2 regions of the Streptomyces qianjiangensis genome follow, and region 1 is predicted to be linked to the other one. Evidence: riboswitches for the same ligand, from Rfam matches in the RefSeq annotation. Region 1 holds a riboswitch; the other holds the start of a gene.

Region 1 (11,569 bases):
CAGCGTGGGCAGATCGAGGGGACCGCTGTCCGGGCCGCCGCCGTTGGGCAGCGGAATCCATACGAAGGCGCGGCTCAGGACCTCGACGATCCGGGCGCCGGCCGACGGCACGCCGAGGGACGCCGACAGCACCTCCTCCAGCTCGTTGCCGGGCCATCCGCCGTGCGGATGGGGGTGCGCCTGTGCCGGGAAGTCCGTGGGGAAGTCCGCCGGGAAGTCCATCTGCCTACCGCCTGCTGGGAACCACTGGTATGGCTCGAAAGGCTAGCGGGTTCCGGTGACCCGGTTTCACCCCGCGAAGCCGATCCGGTGCAGGACGTCCGCCGCCGCCCGGTCCAGCAGCACCGCCGAGCCGCAGCCCGGGGGCAGCTCGCCCCGTTCCACCGTGCGCAGGAGGCGGGCGGCGGCCCCGCGGTGGCGCAGGAAGGCGTAGCGGGAGACGCCGCGGCCGCGCTCGCGCTGGCCCTCCAGCGCGGTGCCCGGGGTGACGTCGAGCAGCAGCAGGTGCAGGGTGCCGCCGCGGCGGCGGGCCTCGCGGGCCAGCCAGTCGCGCACCCAGGTCTGGGCGCCGCAGTCGTGCACGACGACCCCCTCGCCGGAGCGCAGGGCGCGGCGCAGCCCTGCGTAATGAGCGAGGCGGACCAGGGGGCGGTAGAGCGCGTACGGCAGGAGGCGGGGCATGCGGGCGTCCCAGCGGTCGCGGGTGTCCTGGGAGTCGATGCGCGCGCCGCGGACCGCGCGCCGCATCAGGGTGGACTTGCCGCTGCCCGGCAGGCCGGTGATCACGACCAGGTCGCGGGGGCCGAAGAGCAGGCCGTGCGGGCTGTGCCCCGCACGGTCGCGCAGATCGCGGACGACCGGTGCCGGGTGCTCGTCGCAGCGTCCACGGGCCTGGGCCGCGGGCCGCTTCGGCAGTGCCATGCCCGTGGTCGTGGCGTACGCCGTGGTCCTGTTCACCGTGATCGTCCTCCCCTTGGGCTCGGAGACCGCCTGCCCGTCGAGTGTAAAGAGAAGGTAATGCCTGGTGTCTCGCGTTTTCGTGCGCGTACTGCCACAGCCCGGTTACAGAAGCCGACCTGCCGCACGCGGGCGAGGCGTGCAATGATGTGGCCGCCAACTGCATACCGGCCGTTTGAATCCGCGCGGGAGAGTCCTCGGCAACACTGCCGGGGCGCCGAAGGAGCAAGTCCCTCCCTTGAATCTCTCAGGCACCGTTACCGCGCGGGCGAGGCACATCTGAAAAGCGGGCCGCCGTGAGGTGGCCCCACCCAAGGTGCAAGTCCTGGTCGTCCCGACAGGGGTGGTCATGGCGAACCTCTCAGGTTCCGATGACAGATGGGGAGGAACGACCTCGCCCTCCCCCACGCTCGAATTCGGCTCGCGCGGGGGACCCCATCGCCTTGGGAGACGACCGACCGATGAGCAGTACCGAACTCCGTCATACCGCGCTCGATGCGCTGCATCGCTCGCTCGGTGCGACCATGACCGACTTCGCCGGCTGGGACATGCCGCTGCGTTACGGCTCGGAGCGCGACGAGCACATCGCCGTGCGCACGAAGGCCGGCCTCTTCGACCTCTCGCACATGGGCGAGATCACGGTGACCGGCGCGGAGGCGGCGAAGTTCCTGAACTTCGCGCTCGTCGGCAACATCGGCTCCGTCGGGGTGGGCCGTGCCCGCTACACCATGATCTGCCAGGCCGACGGCGGCATCCTGGACGACCTGATCGTCTACCGGCTGGCCGAGACCGAGTACATGGTCGTGGCCAACGCCTCCAACGCTCAGGTGGTCCTGGACGCGCTGCTGGAACGTTCGTCCGGCTTCGACGCCGAGGTTCGCGACGACCGCGACGCGTACGCCCTGATCGCCGTCCAGGGCCCCGAGTCCCCCGGCATCCTGAAGTCCCTCTCCCCCAAGCACTCGACTCCGCTCGTGCAGGGAGGTGCCCCCATCGCCGACCTGGACGGCCTGAAGTACTACGCGGGCCTGCCCGGCACCGTCGCCGGTGTCCCCGCGCTGATCGCCCGCACCGGCTACACCGGCGAGGACGGCTTCGAGCTGTTCGTGAAGCCGGAGCACGCCGTCGAGCTGTGGCAGGCGCTGACCAAGGCCGGCGAGGGCGTCGGTCTGGTCCCCTGTGGCCTGTCCTGCCGTGACACGCTCCGCCTGGAGGCGGGCATGCCGCTGTACGGGCACGAGCTGACGGCCTCCCTCACTCCCTTCGACGCCGGACTCGGCCGGGTGGTGAAGTTCGAGAAGGAGGGCGACTTCGTGGGGCGCGAGGCCCTCACCGAGGCCGCCGCCCGCGCCGAGCAGAACCCGCCGCGCGTCCTGGTCGGCCTGGTCGCCGAGGGGCGTCGGGTCCCCCGTGCGGGGTACGCGGTCGTCGCCGGCGGCGCGGTGATCGGCGAGGTCACCTCGGGTGCCCCCTCCCCGACGCTGGGCAAGCCCGTCGCGATGGCCTACGTCGACGCGGCGCACTCGGCGCCCGGTACGGCGGGCGTCGGCGTGGACATCCGCGGCAGCCATGAACCGTACGAGGTCGTGGCACTGCCCTTCTACAAGCGCCATAAGTAGAGACTGATCACCGGGGCCCTCACCCCGCCCGTTTGTGATGCCGGGCACATCACCCTGCTCACCTGCGGTTTCAGTACTCCCCCAGTCATCAGCACATCCCCGCGTACAGGAGAATTCAGGCCATGAGCAACCCCCAGCAGCTGCGCTACAGCAAGGAGCACGAGTGGCTGTCGGGCGCCGAGGACGGCGTCTCGACGGTCGGCATCACCGAGTTCGCGGCCAACGCGCTCGGCGATGTCGTCTACGCCCAGCTCCCCGAGGTCGGCTCCACGGTCACCGCGGGCGAGTCCTGCGGCGAGCTGGAGTCCACGAAGTCGGTCTCCGACCTGTACTCGCCGGTCACGGGTGAGGTCACCGAGATCAACGAGGACGTCGTCAACGACCCCTCCCTGGTGAACTCGGCCCCCTTCGAGGGCGGCTGGCTGTTCAAGGTGCGCGTCGCGGACGAGCCGGCCGACCTGCTCTCCGCCGACGAGTACGCCGCCCACACCGCCGGCTGAGGAGTCGTAGACGTATGTCCGTCCTGAACACGCCCCTGCACGAGCTCGACCCGGACGTGGCCGCCGCGGTCGACGCCGAGCTGCTGCGCCAGCAGTCCACCCTCGAGATGATCGCCTCGGAGAACTTCGCTCCGGCCGCGGTCATGGAGGCCCAAGGCTCGGTCCTCACCAACAAGTACGCCGAGGGCTACCCGGGCCGCCGCTACTACGGCGGCTGCGAGCACGTCGACGTCGCCGAGCAGATCGCCATCGACCGGGTCAAGGAACTGTTCGGCGCCGAGTACGCCAATGTGCAGCCGCACTCGGGCGCCTCGGCCAACCAGGCCGCGCTCTTCGCGCTGGCCCAGCCCGGCGACACCATCCTCGGTCTGGACCTGGCCCACGGCGGCCACCTGACCCACGGGATGCGGCTGAACTTCTCCGGCAAGCAGTTCAATGTGGTCGCCTACCACGTGGACGAGGCCGGCCTGGTCGACATGGCCGAGGTCGAGCGGCTCGCCAAGGAGCACCGTCCGAAGGTGATCATCGCGGGCTGGTCGGCGTACCCGCGGCAGCTGGACTTCACCGAGTTCCGCCGGATCGCCGACGAGGTCGAGGCGTATCTGTGGGTCGACATGGCGCACTTCGCCGGTCTGGTCGCGGCGGGTCTGCACCCGAACCCGGTCGAGTACGCCGATGTCGTCACCTCCACCACCCACAAGACGCTGGGCGGCCCGCGTGGCGGCATCATCCTCGCGAAGAAGGACTTCGCGAAGAAGCTGAACTCCTCCGTCTTCCCGGGCTTCCAGGGCGGTCCCCTGGAGCACGTGATCGCGGCCAAGGCGGTCTCCTTCAAGGTCGCCGCCTCGGAGGACTTCAAGGAGCGCCAGCGCCGTACGGTCGAGGGCGCGCGGATCCTCGCCGAGCGGCTCACCGCGGCCGACGCCCGCGAGGCCGGGGTGAACGTCCTGACCGGCGGCACCGATGTGCACCTGATCCTGGTCGACCTGCGCGAGTCCGAGCTGGACGGCCAGCAGGCCGAGGACCGCCTCCACGAGGTCGGCATCACGGTCAACCGGAACGCGGTCCCGAACGACCCGCGTCCGCCCATGGTGACCTCCGGTCTGCGGATCGGTACGCCGGCCCTGGCGACCCGCGGCTTCGCGGCCGAGGACTTCGCCGAGGTCGCGGATGTGATCGCGCAGGCGCTGAAGCCGTCCTACGACGCGGAGGCCCTCAAGGCCCGGGTCAAGGCCCTGGCCGACAAGCACCCGCTGTACCCGGGGCTCTCCAAGTAGTTCACCCCGGCGCGGGCACCGCGCACACTGGAAGCGCACGTTTCTTCCGTGGGCGCGGTGCCCCACCCCTTCGCACCACCCCCGTACTGAGGAGTCACCGTGGCCATCTCGGTCTTCGACCTGTTCTCGATCGGCATAGGCCCGTCCAGCTCCCACACGGTGGGACCGATGCGCGCGGCCCGCATGTTCGCCCGCCGACTGCGCAATGAGGGTGTGCTGGAGTCGGTCGCCTCCATACGCTCCGAGCTGTACGGCTCCCTCGGCGCCACGGGCCACGGCCACGGCACGCCCAAGGCGGTGCTGCTGGGCCTGGAGGGCGAGTCCCCGCGGACGGTGAACGTGGAGACGGCGGACGAGCGGGTCGCGGAGATCAAATCGGGCGGCCGGATCCGTCTCCTCGGCGAGCACGAGATCGCGTTCTCCTTCGACGACGACCTGAAGCTGCACCGCCGCAAGGCGCTGCCGTACCACGCGAACGGCATGACCCTGTGGGCGTACGACGCCGAGGGCACGGAGCTGCTCTCGAAGACGTACTACTCGGTGGGCGGCGGCTTCGTCGTCGACGAGGAAGCGGTCGGCGCCGACCGGATCAAGCTCGACGACACGGTCCTGAAGTACCCCTTCCGCACGGGCGACGAGCTGCTGCGCCTGACGAAGGAGACGGGTCTGTCGATCTCCGCGCTGATGCTGGAGAACGAGCGGGCCTGGCGCACCGAGGAGGAGATCCACGAGGGCCTGCTGGAGATCTGGCGCGTGATGCGGGCGTGCGTGTCCCGCGGTATGACCCGCGAGGGCATCCTGCCGGGCGGGCTGCGGGTCAAGCGCCGGGCGGCGGTCACCGCCCGCCAGCTGCGCGCCGAGGGCGACCCGCTGGCCCACGCGATGGAGTGGATCACGCTCTACGCGATGGCGGTGAACGAGGAGAACGCGGCGGGCGGACGTGTGGTGACCGCCCCCACCAACGGCGCGGCGGGCATCATCCCCGCGGTGCTGCACTACTACATCAACTTCGTCCCCGGCGCCGACGAGGACGGCGTGGTCCGCTTCCTCCTGGCCGCCGGCGCCATCGGCATGCTCTTCAAGGAGAACGCCTCGATCTCCGGCGCCGAGGTCGGCTGCCAGGGCGAGGTCGGCTCCGCGTGCTCGATGGCCGCGGGTGCCCTCGCCGAGGTCCTCGGCGGCAGCCCCGAGCAGGTCGAGAACGCGGCCGAGATCGGCATGGAGCACAACCTCGGCCTGACCTGCGACCCGGTCGGCGGCCTCGTCCAGATCCCGTGCATCGAGCGCAACGGCATGGCCGCGGTCAAGGCGGTCACGGCCGCCCGCATGGCCATGCGCGGCGACGGCTCCCACAAGGTGTCCCTGGACAAGGTCATCAAGACCATGAAGGACACCGGCGCGGACATGTCCGTGAAGTACAAGGAGACGGCGCGGGGCGGGCTGGCCGTGAACATCATCGAGTGCTAGGGAAGTAGGCCCTGACCAGCGCGTTCGTGTCACCCCACCTCAATAACAAGAGTTCTGAAATCGCTGCATGACCACGTCCTCGGCTCCCGGCGAAGGCCCGTCCGGCCTGTCTCCGTCTCTCTCCATGAAGGCACGATCGCGGCTCACAGGGCGCGTACGGGCAAGCGCGGCATGTCCGCCTGCGTCGAAGCCCTCATCCAGCGCCAGTTGGAGCGCGAACGACTGCGCGAACTCATCGAAGACGCGGAAGCCGAACACGGCCCGGTGGGCCAGGTAGCGGTCGAGACCAAGCGGGGCATCCTGCGTACGCCCTCGACGCCATCGTGGCAGCAACCGCACTCGCCTCACCCGCCCCCGTAAGCGTCCTGATGTCGGCCCCCGAGGACCTCCTCATGCTGTGCGGCCGCGGCATCCGCGTCGTCAAGGTCTGAGTATGTAGGCCGCGTCTCAACGGAACGCGGGTATCCCCGGTCAACGGCGAACGTGCCGGACAGGACTACAGCCTGACATCGGTGAGCATGGACAGCTTTGCTGACAATCCAGGCGCGCGAACGGATCACTCGTGCAAAGGTGGGACTGACAACACATCAGCTCCTGTCACCCCACTGGCACTTCAGGGAGTTCCGCATGTTGCACGGCATCGACGTGAGCGCGTTCCAGTCCTCCTCGTACGGCACGGACGGCCTCTCCTTCGCCTTCATCAAGGCGACGGAGGGGCGTTCGTACATCAACCCCAGGCTCACCGCCCAGACCAAGACCGCCCGTGACGCCGGACTGGTCGTCGGCTTCTACCACTTCCTGTGGCCCGGCCATCTCACCGCGCAGGCCGAGCACTTCGTCCGGCACGCCCCCGAGCGCGCGGGCGACATCCTCGCCGTCGACTGGGAGACGACGAGCGACGGAACGCACGCGAGCAACGCGGAGAAGGACCTGTTCATCCGGAAGGTCAAGGAACTGAGGCCGCACAACAAGGTCGTGCTGTACGCCAACCGGAACTACTGGCTGGATGTCGACGTCACCTCGTACGCAGGTGACGGCCTGTGGATCGCCGACTACGTCAGCGCGGGCAAGCCCCGCATCAAGGCCAAGTGGCTCTTCCACCAGTACACCAGCGAGCCGCACGACAAGGACGTCGCCGCGTTCGAGAGCAGGGCCGCGCTCCGGGAGTGGGCGGGCGACGACTGATCGGGCCACACTGGTGCGGTCCCGGTACGGTGGCCCGACGACGGGAGGACGGGGCATGGCGAGGACGGGTTCGATACGGGTCGGGCGGCGGTGGGCGCGGTGGGCGTCCGCACTTGGGTCCCTGGCCGTACGGCCGTTGGGCTGACCGCCGTGGGTCTTCGCCCCGCCCCCTTCTGGGAGGCGCTCGACGCCGATGACCGGGCCGCGGTGCTCCGGGCGGCGACCCGGGTCGTGGTGGCGGCCGAGCGGCAGTTCCTGACGCAGGGCGAGGACTCGGACCATCTGGTCGTGCTGGTGCGCGGCTGGGTCAAGGTGATCGCCCAGTCGCACGCCGGGTATCGGGCCCTGCTCGCGCTGCGCGGTCCCGGCGAACTCCTGGGCGAACAGGCCTCGGTGGAGAGCGGGCGGCGCTCGGCCTCGCTCGTCACGGCGACCCCGGCCGAACTGCTGCAGCTGCCCGCCACCCGCTTCCACGTCCTCGCCCGCGCCCGGCCGGGCATCGCCGCCTCCCTGGAACAGACCCTGTCGCGGCGGCTGCGCGAGGCCGATCTCCAGCGCGTCGGCATCACCGAGCCGGTGCCCGCCCGGCTCGCCGCGCTCCTGCTCGACCTCGTGGAGCGGTGCGGCATGCCGGAGCCGGACGGCACCGGCCGCCGTCTCGCCCTCGCCCTGTCCCAGGACGACCTGGCCGGCCTGCTGCTGACCTCCCGGCGCACGGTGAGCCGTGTGCTGGAGCAATGGCGAGGCAGAGGATGGGTGGTGACGGGGCGTCAGTACCTGTCGATCCGGGCGGTGGATCAGCTGAAGGCGCAGGCCTTCGGCGGGTGAGGGTCAGCAGGAGGTGTAACTCACCCCGTCCCTGGGCGCCTTGTAGATCCGGTAGCCGCTCGAGTCGGTCAGCTGGTAGGTGATCGTCCACTGGTCGCAGGTGTCGGACGGGCTGGAGGCGGGGCCGTATCCGGCGTCCTGGTGGCTGGTGAAGTTCAGGGTGGCCAGCGTGTAGGTGCCGTCCGAGGACAGGTCGCTCAGGACGAAGTCGCTGTCCTGGGTGGTGGACATGACGTCCTTCCACTGGTTCCGGGCCGACGTGGAGCCGAGGTTCACCACCGAGGTGCTGGGATCGTAGTGGTCCAGGGCCGTGTCGTAGTCGTGCTTGTTGATCGCGCCGAAGAAGCGGGCGAACATGGTGGCCACGTCCTCGGCCTCGGGGTCGTCCGCGACCTGGGAGTAGTCGACGGTGGCTCCGGGGGCCACGGCCCGGTCGGACGGGGTGTCCTCGCCGGAGTCCGGGGTGTTGACGCCGTCGTCCGAGTCACCGCTGGTGTGCACGTCATCGGTGGCCGTCGCCGAGGGCCCGCCCGGGGATGCCGACGCCGAGGCGTCCGTGGAGTCCATGTGGGTCGCCGCGTAGCCGACGAGGCCGCCCACCAGGACCGCGCCCAGCAGCCAGCCGGCCACCCTGTTGCCCATCGAGCCGCTCTGGGCCGGGCGGCGGGGCTGGGGCTGGGTGGGGAAGGTGAACCCCTGGGGAGGGGACACCGGCTGCGGCTGCGGCTGGGGCTGGGGCCGGTAGGGGCCCGCGGGCGTCGGGGTCGGGGCCGGCGGCTGCGTGGTGTGCGCCGTGGCGCGCCGGGTCCGCTTGACACGGTTGTGCACCAGTTCCAGCGCGGTCAGCCAGTCGGACATCGGCGGCCGTCGCTGCGGATCGCGGCTCTGGGCGAGGCTGGCGAGCTGGGCGAGCTCGGTGGACACGGCCCGCAGCGGGCCGAGGTCGGGACTGTGCTGGTCCCGGTTGAAGACCCGTGCGGCGAGCAGACCGAACTTCCACGAGTCTGAGGCGACCGTGGCCTTCTCCGGCTCCGGCGCCTCCCAGCCGGTGGTCTCCACCTGCTGAAGCACGTCCTTGCCGGTGTAGCGCATGGAGTCGCAGTCGATGAACCGGCAGCGGGCCTGGCCCCGCAGGGTGAACAGGACGTTCTTCGGCGAGAGGTCGCCCACCATCACCCCGCGCCGGTGCAGCCAGTCGAGGGTGCGGGCCAGATCGAGCAGGAGTTCCACGCGGTGCGCGTCGTCGACGAACAGGCCGACCCGGGTCATGTAGGCGTCCGAGTTGAGCAGGAACTCCAGCGCCTGCAGCTTCACCTCGCCGCTCGGCATGCGCAGCTCGTAGTCCTGGGTGACGCGCCGCATGAGGAAGCCGACGACCCTGCTGCGCGGGTTCCGTGACGGGCGGGGGTCCGTCGGGGTGTCGCCCAGGTAGACCAGGGCGAGCGGCCAGGTCAGCCGCTCGTCCAGGAAGGCACGGTCGGCCGGGGACAGCAGCTGGCGGAAGCACACCATGTCGTACAGGACGTCGCTGTCGTACGCCTCCGTCGGCCGGTACTCCTTGTACGCCAGATACTCGCCCGCGAACTTGCCCGGCGGGTCGGGCACCCCGTACACGATGCCCTGCCCGCCGTCGCCCAGCTGGTGCCCGGTGTAGGTGCCCAGCTTGTCCGGCAGTACCCAGGGCACCGTGACCGCGCTCATCGCGGACCCCCCGCCGCGCCCCCGCGCGGCCACAGGGCCACCAGCGTGCGGTCGTCGTCAAAGGTCTCCCGGTAGAAGTCGAGCAGATGGGCGAAGCCCAACGGCGGTACCGGGCGCTCCAGTTCACGGCAGAGCAGCTGGGCCACCACGCCCCGCCCGTCGCCGACCGGGTCACCGAATCCGTCCGTGCCGATCAGCAGCACACAGGGCGGCTCCAGGACGTACTCGAACGGGACGACCTCGGCGGGAACGTACGGCAGGGGCCGTACGGCGGAGGAGACCAGGCCGTCCGCGCCGACCGTCTTGCCGCCCTGGAGCGGATACAGCGCCCCGTTCTTGATCAGCCACACCCCGGAGTCGCCGACCGACACCAGCGCCACGCGTACCCCCGCCGGCGTGGGCGTGGCCGCCCCGGCGACCAGCGTGGTGGCCAGCAGGTCGGCCGTCTCGTCGACGGTGGCGTCCTCCTGGTGCAGCAGCCGGCGGGCCTGCACCCGCAGCTGCCAGTGGACGGTGCTCAGCAGCTTGGGCCAGTCGGTGACGAACCCGCCACTCGCGCGCACCTGCCCGAGCATCTCGTCGACCGCGCTGCGGCAGGCGAGCTGGGAGCCGATGTGCGGCTGGCGGGCGTCGGAGACACCGTCGGCGACGGCGAACACCACGGTGCGCGTGTGCTCGTCCCAGGCCGCGGCCGCGTCGTCCTCCCGCGGCCGGCCCTCGGCCCGGTGGGCATAGCCGCGCACCGAGGCGAGCCGCAGGTCGAGCGCCTCGGTGGACCAGCCGTCGCAGACGGTGTCGGGGCGGTACGACAGGGCTCCGATCGGCGGTCTCGGGTCGAACTCGGGAACGGCGCCGTCCACGCTGATCGTCTGCCATCCCTCGGCGAAAGCGTCGGACCGGGTGGCGGAAGCCGGTGCCGGGTCGGGGGGCGGGGGCGGCTGGGCGGGCCGGCCGACGGGCGGCCAGGGCCGCCCACCGGCCAGTCGTGGCCGTAGGAGCCCGCCGGATCCGGCCGGTCGTAGGGCTCGGCCGGTTGCTGCGGGTACAGGTCGGGCGCGGGCCGGGGAGGCGGCGGCACGGGCCGCTGCCCCTCCCGGTCGTCGTCGGGGTGCCGGTTGGGAATCCAGGTCACGTCAGATCACATCGATCGCGACGGTGAAGCCTTCCGGCTTGTCGACCACCAGCTGCGGGGACGCCGAGCCCAGCGAACGGCCCGAGGAGATCACGCTCTTGGTGAGAGCGGTGCAGAACTTCGCGATGGCACCGCCCACATCGACGCCCTTGTTGGCGACGAACCCGAACTGCGGTTCCGTGGCCACCTGGTCGATGGTCTGCGCGTCGGCGTCCACGATGCCGCACGCGATGATGTTCGGCGCGCCGAGCGTGACCGAGCGGTCGGTGAGCCTGCGGTGGGCGTCCTGCCAGTCCTCGCCGTGGTTGGGCAGTCCGTCGCTGAGGAAGAACACCGCGGGCCGGTGCACCTGGTAGCCCTCGCTCTTGAGGGCGTTGACATCGCCCGGGATGCGGTTGATCAGGTCCTCGAAGGCGGCGAGGTAGCTGGTCATGCCGCGGGTGCGCAGCAGTGGGAACTCATTGGCGCTGCGCAGGTCGACCAGGTGGACCCGTTCGACCACGTCGTCCGAGAAGCCCAGGACCGAGAAGCGCACCTTGGCCGCGGCCATCGGTTCACCGAGCAGCGCCTGGTGCAGTGAGCGCAGACCGTCGTTGAGGTCGTCTATGTGCTCGGTCATCGAGCCCGACTCGTCGGCCAGGACGTAGATGGGGAGCAAGTGCCCCCGATTGCTTTCCATCATCGTCTTTCCGTTCTTGCGTGGTGGGACTGACTGCGTGGGAGGTGGTACGGATCAGTAGGCGTCCTCGGCCCGCCGGAAGCCGTCGGGCGGGTTGACCGAGAACTGCGGGTCGCCGGAGGCGAGGCGCCGGGCGTAGCCGACGACGCTGTCGCGCAGGAACCCGGCACAGCTGTGGGCGGCCGACACGGCGTCCTGGTTCGGCGGTGCCATGAAGCCGAACT
Region 2 (11,569 bases), 4.6 Mb from region 1:
GGTCTCGCTGCAGAACATCCGTACCGCCGTCGTGCACCTCAGAGAACGCGGTTTCCGCGACCTGGGGCGCATGACGCTGATGAGCGACGGTGCCACGGTCTACGAGTGCACCTCGCCGGACGAGGTGCACGCCCTGCTCCAGGGCGGTCAGGGCATCTTCGGCATCGCGGTGGGCGTGGTGTGGCGGGACGTGGAAAGCGCGCTCTCCCAGCTGCACGGTGAACGCATCGACACGGGCGAGACCCTTGTGGGGCACAACCCCGCCGACGAGCTCGCGCGGCGGCGCAACCGGGCCGTCTGAGGAGAGGTCCCCGGGCGCGGCCGACCGCGCCCCGTCCCGTTCCTTTCCGGGGCGTTGTCAGTGGCGTGGTGCAGCATCGGAGTTGTGAGAAACGCGCCCACGATCCTGCATCTCGACATGGATGCCTTCTTCGCCTCGGTGGAGCAGGCATCCAAGCCGAGCCTGCGCGGGAAGGCCGTCGTCGTGGGCGGGCTCGGACCTCGCGGAGTGGTCGCCACGGCGTCGTACGAGGCGCGGGTCTTCGGGGTCCACTCGGCGATGCCCATGGCCCAGGCGCGTCGGCTGGCTCCGAACGCGGCGTATCTCGTGCCGCGCTTCAGCCTGTACCGGACGGTCAGCGAGCAGGTGATGGGGCTGCTGCGCGAGCTGTCCCCCCTGGTGGAGCCGCTGAGCCTGGACGAGGCGTTCGTCGATCTGGAGGCCGGGGGAGCGGCCTGGGACGAGGAGTCCGCACGGCTGGCCGGGGCCAAGCTGCGCGGGGACATACGGGCCGTCACGGGGCTCACCGGGTCGGTGGGGCTCGCGGCGTCGAAGATGCTCGCCAAGATCGCCTCCGAGCAGGCCAAGCCGGACGGGCTGGTGCTGATCGAACCGGGGACCGAGCGGGCGCTGCTGGGCCCGATGTCGGTGCGGACGCTGCCAGGGGTCGGCCCGGCGACGGGCGACCATCTGCGAAGAGCCGGGATCACCACGGTGGACGAGATCGCCGAGGCGGGCGAGGACGAGCTCGTACGGCTGCTGGGCAAGGCTCATGGGCACGGGCTGTACGCCATGGCGCTGGCGCACGACGAGCGGCCCGTGGTGGCCGAGCGGGAGACCAAGTCGGTCTCGGTCGAGGACACGTACGACGTGGACATCCACGACCGGCTCAGAGTGGGTCTTGAGGTGCAGCGGCTCGCCGAGCGGTGCGTACGGCGGCTGCGCGGGGCCGGGCTGTCGGGCCGGACCATCGTGCTGAAGGTGCGGCGGTACGACTTCTCCACGCTCACCCGGTCCGAGACGCTCCGTGGGCCCACGGACGATCCGGCGGTGGTGCGGGAGGCCGCCGCGCGGCTCCTCGACTCGGTGGACACGACGGGCGGTGTACGGCTGCTCGGCGTGGGCGTCTCCGGACTCGCCGACTACACACAGGAGGACCTCTTCGCGCAGGCGGCGGGCGAGCGGGCCGACGTGGTGCCGGAGGAGAGCGTGGCCGAGCCGGAGCAGGACATCCCGGCCCCTGCCGAGCGGCACTGGTCGCCCGGTCATGACGTGCGGCACACCGAGTACGGACACGGCTGGGTGCAGGGCAGCGGACTGGGCCGGGTCACCGTGCGCTTCGAGACGCCGCACTCGGAGCCCGGGCGGGTGCGGACGTTCCGGGCCGACGACGGGAACCTGGAGCCGGCGGATCCGTTGCCGTTGGTCCTGGGAGCGGGGGAGGGAGACGCCGAGCGGGGCTCCGGGCGAGCCCGGGTCGGGGAGGGTGGGGGCGACGTGGCCGAGGGCGGATCAGGGGTGGCTCGCGGCGGGCCGGAGCGGAGCGTGGGGGAGCCTCGGGCCGCGACCACGCCGCCGTGAGGCGGTCGCCGGGACCCGGATGGGTTGCCGGCGTGTGAGACGGGCGCGGAAGGCATGGAGGCTGCTCCGGCCCGCCCTGCTGTTTCCTCGGTCACCCCACCCGTTCGGCCTCAGGCCTCGTCCGTGCCTGCCAGGTTGCCGAAGTCGTGGTCGGGGAGTCGGGGCGGTGGGGCCACGTCCAGGCCGTAGTGGTGGTAGAGCTGGAGCTCCTGCTCCGGGGAGAGATGGCGGCCCACACCGAAGTCGGGCGCGTCCTTGATGAGGGCTCGGTCGAACGGGACGTGGAGGGTGCCCTCGACCAGTTCACTGGGCTCCAGCGGGACGAACGCGTCCCGCGAGAACAGACCGGTGCGTATGGCCGCCCACTCCGGCATGCCGGTCGCGTCGTCGAGGTACACCTCGTCGATCGTGCCGATCTTGGTGCCATTGCGGTCGAACGCCTTGCGGCCGATCAGGTTGCGCGGATCGATGTCGGTCTGCACGGGCCCTCCACTTGGTCGCAACTCATCCGTAAGCACTACAAAAGAGCACAATCAAGGAGGCGGCCACTCGAAGGCCCGGGCGTTGACCTCGCTGGTAGTCTTGCAAACGGCTGCTGACCCCGTGCGGGAGAGTCCTCCGGACACCATCGGAGGCGCCGAAGGAGCAAATCCTCCCCGGAATCTCTCAGGCTCACGTACCGCACGGACGAGGTCACTCTGGAAAGCAGGGCGGGTGTCGACGGCTTCCGCTCTCACCGACGGTGAAAACCGGTGCCCTTCGGGCGACCCGGTGAAGCTCTCAGGTTGAGATGACAGAGGGGGAGGCCGTCGGGGTGCCCGTGCCGGGGTGCCCCTCGAAGGTCGCGTCAGACCAGGAGGCCTCCGCAATGACCGCCCAGCGCATTCCGCTCACCGAGCTCGAACAGGGCATCCCCTTCGAACAGCGCCACATCGGGCCCGACCAGGAGGCGCGGGCCAAGATGCTCGCGCACGTCGGTTACGGCTCGCTCGACGAGCTCACCGCCACCGCGGTGCCGGATGTGATCAAGAACGCCGACGCGCTCGATCTGCCGGGCGCCCGGACCGAGGCCGAGGTGCTCGCCGAGCTGCGCTCGCTCGCCGACCGCAACCAGGTGCTCGGCTCGATGATCGGACTCGGGTACTACGGGACCTTCACCCCGCCCGTCATCCTGCGCAACGTCATGGAGAACCCCGCCTGGTACACGGCCTACACGCCCTACCAGCCGGAGATCTCCCAGGGGCGCCTCGAGGCCCTGCTGAACTTCCAGACCATGGTCGCCGACCTCACCGGCCTGCCGACCTCGGGCGCGTCCCTCCTCGACGAGGGCACGGCCGCCGCCGAGGCGATGGCACTGTCCCGGCGCATGGGCAAGAACAAGAAGGGCCTGTTCCTGGTCGACGCGGACGCGCTGCCGCAGACCGTCGCCGTGATCGAGACCCGCGCCGAGCCGGCCGGCGTCGAGGTCGTGGTCGCCGACCTCAGCGGCGGTATCCCGGCCGAGATCGCCGAGCGCGAGATCAACGGCGTGCTCGTCCAGTACCCGGGCGCCTCCGGTGCCGTACGGGACATCAAGCCGATCGTCGACCAGGCGCACGAGCTCGGCGCGCTCGTCACCGTCGCCGCCGATCTGCTCGCCCTGACCCTGCTGGTCTCGCCGGGCGAGCTCGGCGCGGACATCGCCGTCGGCACGACCCAGCGCTTCGGCGTGCCGATGGGCTTCGGCGGACCGCACGCGGGCTACATGGCCGTGCACGAGAAGTTCGCGCGCAGCCTGCCCGGGCGCCTCGTCGGCGTCTCCGTCGACGCCGACGGCCACAAGGCCTACCGGCTCGCCCTGCAGACCCGCGAGCAGCACATCCGCCGCGAGAAGGCGACCAGCAACATCTGCACCGCGCAGGTGCTGCTGGCGGTGATGGCGGGCATGTACGCCGTCTACCACGGGCCGGAAGGCCTCAAGACCATCGCGCGCCGCACCCACCGCTACGCCACGATCCTCGCCGAGGGCCTCAAGGCCGGCGGCGTCGAGATCGTCCACGGCGCCTACTTCGACACGCTGACCGTCAAGGTCACCGGCCGCGCCGACGAGATCGTCGCCGCCGCCCGGGACAACGGCGTCAACCTCCACCGGGCCGACGCCGACCACGTCTCCATCGCCTGCGACGAGACCACCAACCGCGCCCAGCTGGCCGCCGTGTGGTCGGCGTTCGGCATCGAGGGTGACATCGAGGCGCTGGACGCGGCGACGGCACAGGCCCTGCCGGGCGCGCTGCTGCGCTCCGACGCCTACCTCACCCACCCGGTCTTCCACGAGCACCGCTCCGAGACGGCGATGCTGCGCTACCTGCGCAAGCTGGCCGACCGCGACTACGCGCTCGACCGCGGCATGATCCCGCTCGGCTCCTGCACCATGAAGCTGAACGCGACCACCGAGATGGAGCCGGTCACCTGGCCCGAGTTCGGTCAGCTGCACCCCTTCGTGCCGGCCGAGCAGGCCGAGGGGTTCCTCACGCTCATCCGTGAGCTGGAGGAGCGCCTCGCCGAGGTCACCGGCTACGACAAGGTCTCCCTGCAGCCCAACGCCGGCTCCCAGGGCGAGCTGGCCGGTCTGCTGGCGGTCCGTGGCTACCACCGCGCCAACGGCGACGAGCAGCGCACCATCTGTCTGATCCCGTCCTCCGCGCACGGCACCAACGCCGCAAGCGCCGTGATGGCCGGGATGAAGGTCGTCGTCGTGAAGACCGCCGAGGACGGCGAGATCGACGTCGAGGACCTGCGGGCCAAGATCGAGCAGCACCGCGAGGAGCTGGCCGTGCTCATGATCACGTACCCGTCCACCCACGGTGTGTTCGAGGAGCACGTCGCCGACATCTGCGCCCAGGTGCACGAGGCGGGCGGCCAGGTCTACGTGGACGGCGCCAACCTCAACGCCCTGGTCGGCCTGGCCAAGCCCGGCCACTTCGGCGGCGACGTCTCCCACCTCAACCTGCACAAGACCTTCTGCATCCCGCACGGCGGCGGTGGTCCCGGCGTTGGTCCCGTGGGCGTACGGGCGCACCTGGCGCCGTACCTGCCGAACCACCCGATGCAGCCCGCGGCAGGTCCGGAGACGGGTGTCGGGCCGGTCTCGGCGGCCCCGTGGGGCTCCGCCGGCATCCTGCCGATCTCGTGGGCCTACGTCCGGCTCATGGGCGGCGAGGGGCTCAAGCGGGCCACGCAGGTGGCCGTGCTGAGCGCCAACTACGTCGCCAAGCGTCTGGAGCCGCACTACCCGGTGCTCTACACCGGCCCCGGCGGCCTGGTCGCGCACGAGTGCATCATCGACCTGCGCCCGCTGACCAAGGCGACCGGCGTGAGCGTCGACGACATCGCCAAGCGGCTGATCGACTACGGCTTCCACGCGCCGACGATGTCGTTCCCGGTGGCCGGCACGCTGATGATCGAACCGACCGAGTCCGAGGACCTGGCCGAGCTGGACCGGTTCTGCGATGCGATGATCGCGATCCGCGCGGAGATCGAGAAGGTCGGCTCGGGCGAGTGGCCGGCCGAGGACAACCCGCTGGGCAACGCGCCGCACACGGCGGCCGCGCTGGGTGGGGAGTGGGCGCACGCCTACAGCCGCGAGGAGGCCGTCTTCCCGGCCGGTGTCTCGGCCGCCGACAAGTACTGGCCGCCGGTGCGCCGTATCGACCAGGCCTTCGGCGACCGGAACCTGGTCTGCTCGTGCCCGCCGATGGACGCGTACGAGGGCTGACCGGCCCGAGAGTGCATGCGTGAGGGCTCCCGTCCCGGCCGGGACGGGAGCCCTCACGCATGTCACGCGGTCCCTTCGTGGGTCACGCGGTGGCCACGGACACCTCGGTCGCCTTGATCAGTGCGACGACGGGGGACCCGGCCGTCAGGGCGAGGTCGGCGACGGCGTCCCTGGTGACCGCGGCGGTCAGGGCACCGCCGTCGAAGGACAGCTTGACCGAGGCCATCGCGCTGCCGGTGGCGATGTCGGTGACCGTGCCCGCGAGCTGGTTGCGGATCGACACTCCCTCGACCGGGCGGGTGGCGAGGGCGACCTCGGTCGACTTCACCAGGGCCCGTACGGCGGAGCCCGGGGCGAGGCCGAGTTCGTGCACGGCCTCCAGGGTGATCGCCGCGGTGAGTGCCTGGCCGCCGGCGAGACGGATCCCCACAGTGGCCATGGCCTCGCCGGGGGTGATGGCGGTGACGGTGCCCGGGAGTTGATTGCGGATGCTCAGTGTCATGGGCACCCACCGTAGGGCTCCCGGTGGCTTATGCCGGGTATGCGTGGGTCTGCGTCGCCTTGATCGTTGCCCAGACCGCTGCGCCCGGGTGGAGGTCGAGTTCGGTGGCGGCGACCGTGGTGAGGTCGGCGGCGAGCGGGAGGTCGCCGGTGAGGTCGGCGCGGATCTGGTCGCCGTGGGTCTCCAGACCGGCGACCTCGCAGCGCCACAGGTTGCGGGCGCTGGATCCGGTGGGGCGGTCCCGGTAGAGGGTGACGGCACCGGGCGGGAACGCCACGAAGACCGATCCGGTGAGGTCCTCCGTGGTCGTGATGGCGGGACCGGCGTCCAGGCGGACCGTGTGGCCGTCGGCGGTGCCCTTGTAGAGGTTCAGACCGACCAGCTGCGCGATGTAGTCCGTGCGCGGACGGCGGGCGATGTCGGCGGGGGAGCCCTCCTGAACCACACGGCCGTGCTCGATCACGACGAGCCGGTCGGCGAGCACCATCGCGTCCAGCGGATCGTGGGTCACCAGAACGGCGACCGCCTCGAAGTCGGCCAGATGGCGGCGGAGTTGGGCGCGCACCTCCAGGCGGGTGCGGGCGTCGAGGGCGGCGAGCGGCTCGTCCAGGAGCAGCAGCCGGGGGTGGGTGGCCAGGGCGCGGGCCAGGGCGACGCGCTGTGCCTGGCCGCCGGAGAGGCGGCGGGGCTTGGCACCGGCGTGCTCGGCCAGGCCCATGCGCTTGAGCCAGGCGGCGGCCTGCGCGCGGGCCTCGGCCTTGGTCGCGCCCTGGCAGCGCGGGCCGAAGGCCACGTTGTCCAGGGCCGACAGATGGGGGAAGAGCAGATAGTCCTGGAAGACGACGCCGACCGGACGGGACTCCGGGGGCGTACGGTCCAGCGAGGTGCCGTCCAGCCGCAGATGCCCGCCCGTGAGCCGGACGAGACCGGCGAGCGCCCGCAGGGCCGTGGTCTTGCCGGCGCCGTTCGGACCCAGCAGCGCGACCACGTCGCCCGGGGCGGCGGCCAGCGTCACGTCGAGGCGGAAGGAACCCCGGTCGACGACGAGCCGTGCGTCGAGCCCGTCACCGCGGACGCCTTCGGTGACGAGGCCGGCGGCGGTGTCGTCGATGTCGGTCATGGGGCGCACATCCAGGGGTCGAGCGGATTGACGGCCGTCCGTCGGGTGCGGCGCGGCGCGGCGTCGGACGTGTTCGTACGGGGGCTGGGGCCGGTGGGAGCCGTACTGGTGCCGCTTGCGGCCGTGGTGGTGCGTTCGGACACGATCGTACGGCGGTCTGTGTGGATCACGACGTCGTCAGCCAGCGGTCGCGCAGTCCCGCCAGGACCGCGATCGACACGGTCAGCAGCACCAGGCTGAGGGCGATGGCCGCCTCCGGGTCGTTCTGCAGGGCGAGGTAGACGGCCAGCGGCATGGTCTGGGTGCGGCCGGGGAAGTTGCCCGCGAAGGTGATGGTGGCGCCGAACTCACCGAGCGCGCGTGCCCAGGCCAGGACGGAGCCCGCGGCGATGCCGGGGGCGATCAGGGGCAGGGTGACGCGGCGGAACGCGGTGAAGCGGGAGGCACCCAGGGTGGTGGCCGCCTCCTCGAAGCGCGGGTCGGCGGCGCGCAGCGTGCCCTCGACGCTGATCACGAGGAACGGCATCGCGACGAAGGCCTCCGCGACCACGACCCCCGCCGTGGTGAACGGCAGCGTGATCCCGAACCAGGAGTCCAGCCACTGGCCGACGATGCCGTTGCGACCGAGCCCGAGGAGCAGGGCCACACCGCCCACCACCGGGGGGAGGACCAGGGGCAGGGTCACCAGGGCCCGTACGAAGCCACGTCCCGGGAACTCCGTGCGGGCCAGCAGCCAGGCCAGCGGCACGCCCAGGATCAGGCTCACCGCGGTTGCCGCGGTTGCGCTGATCAGGGAGAGCTGGAGCGCCTGCCACACCTCGGGGCTGGTGAGCTGGTCCGGAATGCTGCTCCAGGGGGCCCGGACGAGCAGGGCGACGAGGGGGAGCAGCAGGAACGCCAGGGCCAGCACGCCGGGGAGCAGCAGCGGCAGCGGCACTCCGCGGCCGGTGCCGCCCGTACGGCCGCGCCGGCGCTGCGGCCCACCCGTCAGGGTGTCCGCGGCGCCGGTCTTGTCCAGTGGGGTCACGGCTTGAGGAAGCCGGCCGCGGACAGGACCTTCTGGCCCTCGGCGGACTGGACGAGCGCGATGAACTCCTTGGCCGCCGCCGCGTTGTCGGCGTTCTTCAGCAGGGCGATCGGATAGTCGTTGATGGCCTTGGCCGACTCGGGGAACTCCACGCCCTCCACCTTGTCACCCGCCGCCTTCACATCGGTCTTGTAGACCACCGCGGCGTCGGCCTCCTTCAGCACCACCTTGTTGAGGGCGGACTTGACGTCCTCCTCGTAGGAGACGGGCGTGAGCTTCAGGCTGCTGGCGTCCAGGGCCTTGTGCGCGGCGGCGCCGCACGGCACCGACTTGTCGCACAGGACGACCTTGAGGTCGGACTTGGTGAGGTCCTTGAGGGAGGCGACCTTGTCGGGGTTGCCCGGCAGGGTGGCGATCTCCAGCTGGTTGCGGACGAAGGTGGCGGGCGCGGTGGCCGCGTCCTTCTTGTCCGTCACGATCGCCATGGTCTTGGGGCTGGCGGCGGCGAAGACGTCGGCGGGGGCGCCGGAGGTGATGCTGGCGGCGAGGGTGTCGCTGCCGCCGAAGTTGAAGCTGACCTTGGTGCCCGGGTGCTGCTTCTCGAACTCCTCGCCCAGGGTCGTGAAGCTCTCCTTGAGTGAGGCGGCTGCGAAGACGGTGACCGTGCCGGACAGCTTGGGTGAGGCGGACGTCGAGGTGTCCGACTTGGCCGACGAGCCGGAGGAGTCGTCGGAGGAGGAGCAGGCGCTCAGGGCTATCAGGGCTGCGACTCCTGCACCGGTCGCCTGCAGCGTCCGCCGGGTCCGGCGCGCGGAACGGGTCATCACGATCTACACCTCTGTTCTTTCGGGAAAAGCGGTCGCGCCCTTCCACGGCCGCCGATCGACGGCCGTGCGGCGATAATACGCCGCATATGCAAGGTTCAGGACGCCTCTTGCATCGCATGAGCTGGGATCATCGCGACGTGTGGTAGGCATATGCGTTTGTATACGGGGTCTGGCAGGGTACGGTCATGCGGGAGGTGGTCGTACATGGCGTCCGCGGAACTCACCGTCACCGGTGACCTGGCCCGGCCGGCCCGACTGACCGTGCCCGACCTGCACCTGTGGCCGCAGCACCAGGTGCGGGTCAGCTTCGAGTGCGCGACGAGCGGGATGCAGCACCACCGGTTCACCGGTCCGCGGCTGTACGACGTCCTGGCCGATGCGGGGCCCGAGTTCGACCCGGTCCGGCGCAAGGACCGGCTGCGCTTCCTCATCGCCGTCAGCGGTACGGACGGCCATCACGCCCTGCTGTCCTGGGCCGAGATCGACCCCGATTTCGCCCATGCGCCGGTTCTGCTCGCCGTCAGCATCGACGACACCCCGCTGGACGCGGCCGGACCTCAACTGGTGCTTCCCCAGGACCGGTGCGGGGGCCGGCACATCAGCGGCATCGACGCGATACGGGTGGACGGGGGCTACCGCCGCTGGGGGTCGGCGCCGGTCGTACCCGGCCGCGCGCCGGAGTCGGTGTCGGCTTCGGCGTCGGCTTCGTGAGGCGGGCGCCCGCCGCTCTTCAGACGCGGTCGATGTGTACGTTCGTCGACTTCACGCGGGCCGTGGCCTCCATGCCGACCTCCAGGCCCAGTTCCTCGACGGCCTCCCGGGTCAGCAGGGAGACGAGTCGGTGCGGGCCCGCCTGGATCTCCACCTGGGCCGCGACGTCGCCGAGCTTGATCGCGGTGACGATCCCGGGGAAGGCGTTGCGGGCCGAGGTGTACGGGGCGTCTTCCTCGGTCGCTCCCGTCCTGGCGAGTTCGACCGAGAACGCGGCCAGGTCCCTGCCGTCGATGAGCCGTCGTCCGGCCTCGTCGCGGTGGGTGGTCATCCGGCCGGCGTCGGCCCATCGGCGGGCGGTGTCCGGGCTCACGCCGAGCAGCCGTGCCGCCTGGCCGATCGTGTAGGACTGCATGCGGATCACGATAAGGCTACGGGCGGGAACCGCGGACGTGGGGTTGGCCGTTGGGTATAACGCGATATGGCGTTAGTTCGCGTGGGTGCGTCCGTACGGTCTGATCGGGGTGAGGGAATGTCGGCTGAGCTCGTGCGCGGCAGGGGTGCGTCGCCCGAGGTGCGGGCCTCGCACGCGGACCGGGACCGGGTGGTGGACGTACTGACCGTCGCCGCCGGGGACGGCAGACTCACCGCCGAGGAGCACGACGAGCGAGTGGAGGCAGCCCTGTCCGCCCGGACGCTGGGCGAGCTGGCCGCCCTGACGGCGGACCTGCCCGATGCGGCGGAGCCCGTCCCGGTCAAGGACGTCGTCCGCATCGAACAACAGGGCGGCTCTGCCTCCCGCGGCGACGACTGGGTGGTGCCGCGGCGGATGGAGGTCGAGTCGGCCTGGGGCGATGTGACGCTCGACTTCACCCGGGCGGTCATCGCGCACGACACCCTGCGCATCGACCTGGACATGCGCGGCGGCACGCTGCGGCTGGTGACCCGGCCGGGCGTCGTCGTGGACACCGACTCCCTGGCGCTCGGCTACGCCAAGGTCAAGACGCGTCCGGCCGGTGACCCGGGGACGCCGGCCGTCCTGCGCGTGGAGGTGTGCGGCCGTATGAGCTACGGCCGGGTCGTGGCGCGTCCACCGCGCAGGGGATGGGTCAGATGAGCCCCGACGCCTCGAGGACCGCCCGCGCGGTCGAGTCGTCTATCTCGTGGCCCAGCCGTTCCAGTACGTCTGTGCCCTCGCGGAGCGTGCCGCGCTGCAGTGAGCGGCGTACGCCTGTGTCCAACTCGTGCCAGATGAGGGGGTTGGCGACAAGGACGCGCGGGTCGACCTCCAGTCGGTGGCCGTGGGTGTCCCGCAGGACCAGGTGCGAGGAGACGCCGCCGTACTGCCGTACGGCCACCAGGGCATCGGTGTGGACCGTTTGCCGCCGTGCGAGACCGTGCACCGACAGTCGGCCGGGGCCGGCGGTGACGCAATGCGGCAGCAGAACGCAGAACGCCGCGGCGGACAGGGCGATCCACAACAGGGCCCGCGGGCAGGTCAGGGTGCCCGCGTCCCAGTCGACCAGCAGGGCCATGCCGAGGAAGGCGAGGGCGCAGCCCAGAGCGAACCGGGCGCTGCCGCGCCAGTGGCGGTCGCCGGTCGGGCTCGGACGTCCGCTCCGTAGCATGAGTCGACGCTATGGTCCCGGGCGGGCCGGGACTGGGGTCGCTGACGGAGCCCTGACGCGGTCGGGCCGGATCTTGACGCGATCCTGACGGCCGGGCGGATGGGATCCCGACGGCCGGGCGGGTGGGCCGGGCCGTCGG

Evidence for each region. A riboswitch is a leader RNA that binds a small molecule or an ion and turns the genes downstream of it on or off. The one in region 1 is predicted to bind glycine.
Region 2: another riboswitch for glycine. It lies ahead of gcvP (aminomethyl-transferring glycine dehydrogenase); the one in region 1 lies ahead of gcvT (glycine cleavage system aminomethyltransferase GcvT).

The regions. Positions count from the first base shown of each region.
Region 1 is NZ_CP106798.1:6,096,919-6,108,487, reverse strand. It holds gene N8I87_RS28310 (enhanced serine sensitivity protein SseB) at 1-222, opposite strand, end outside; gene N8I87_RS28305 (ATP-binding protein) at 289-957, opposite strand; glycine riboswitch at 1,134-1,230, shown strand; glycine riboswitch at 1,231-1,345, shown strand; gene gcvT (glycine cleavage system aminomethyltransferase GcvT) at 1,419-2,576, shown strand; gene gcvH (glycine cleavage system protein GcvH) at 2,699-3,076, shown strand; gene glyA (serine hydroxymethyltransferase) at 3,091-4,353, shown strand; gene N8I87_RS28285 (L-serine ammonia-lyase) at 4,453-5,820, shown strand; partial or broken gene N8I87_RS28280 (DNA-binding protein) at 6,123-6,251, shown strand; gene N8I87_RS28275 (glycoside hydrolase family 25 protein) at 6,448-7,005, shown strand; gene N8I87_RS28270 (Crp/Fnr family transcriptional regulator) at 7,156-7,833, shown strand; gene N8I87_RS28265 (hypothetical protein) at 7,837-9,534, opposite strand; gene N8I87_RS28260 (protein phosphatase 2C domain-containing protein) at 9,531-10,394, opposite strand; gene N8I87_RS28255 (vWA domain-containing protein) at 10,668-11,348, opposite strand; gene N8I87_RS28250 (vWA domain-containing protein) at 11,400-11,569, opposite strand, start outside.
Region 2 is NZ_CP106798.1:1,466,660-1,478,228, reverse strand. It holds gene N8I87_RS06705 (MerR family transcriptional regulator) at 1-301, shown strand, start outside; gene N8I87_RS06700 (DNA polymerase IV) at 386-1,861, shown strand; gene N8I87_RS06695 (PRC-barrel domain-containing protein) at 1,972-2,343, opposite strand; glycine riboswitch at 2,458-2,553, shown strand; gene gcvP (aminomethyl-transferring glycine dehydrogenase) at 2,730-5,615, shown strand; gene N8I87_RS06685 (TOBE domain-containing protein) at 5,698-6,117, opposite strand; gene N8I87_RS06680 (ABC transporter ATP-binding protein) at 6,146-7,237, opposite strand; gene N8I87_RS06675 (hypothetical protein) at 7,234-7,380, opposite strand; gene N8I87_RS06670 (ABC transporter permease) at 7,404-8,264, opposite strand; gene modA (molybdate ABC transporter substrate-binding protein) at 8,261-9,088, opposite strand; gene N8I87_RS06660 (molybdopterin-dependent oxidoreductase) at 9,296-9,802, shown strand; gene N8I87_RS06655 (TOBE domain-containing protein) at 9,822-10,217, opposite strand; gene N8I87_RS06650 (DUF1707 SHOCT-like domain-containing protein) at 10,335-10,919, shown strand; gene N8I87_RS06645 (hypothetical protein) at 10,912-11,430, opposite strand.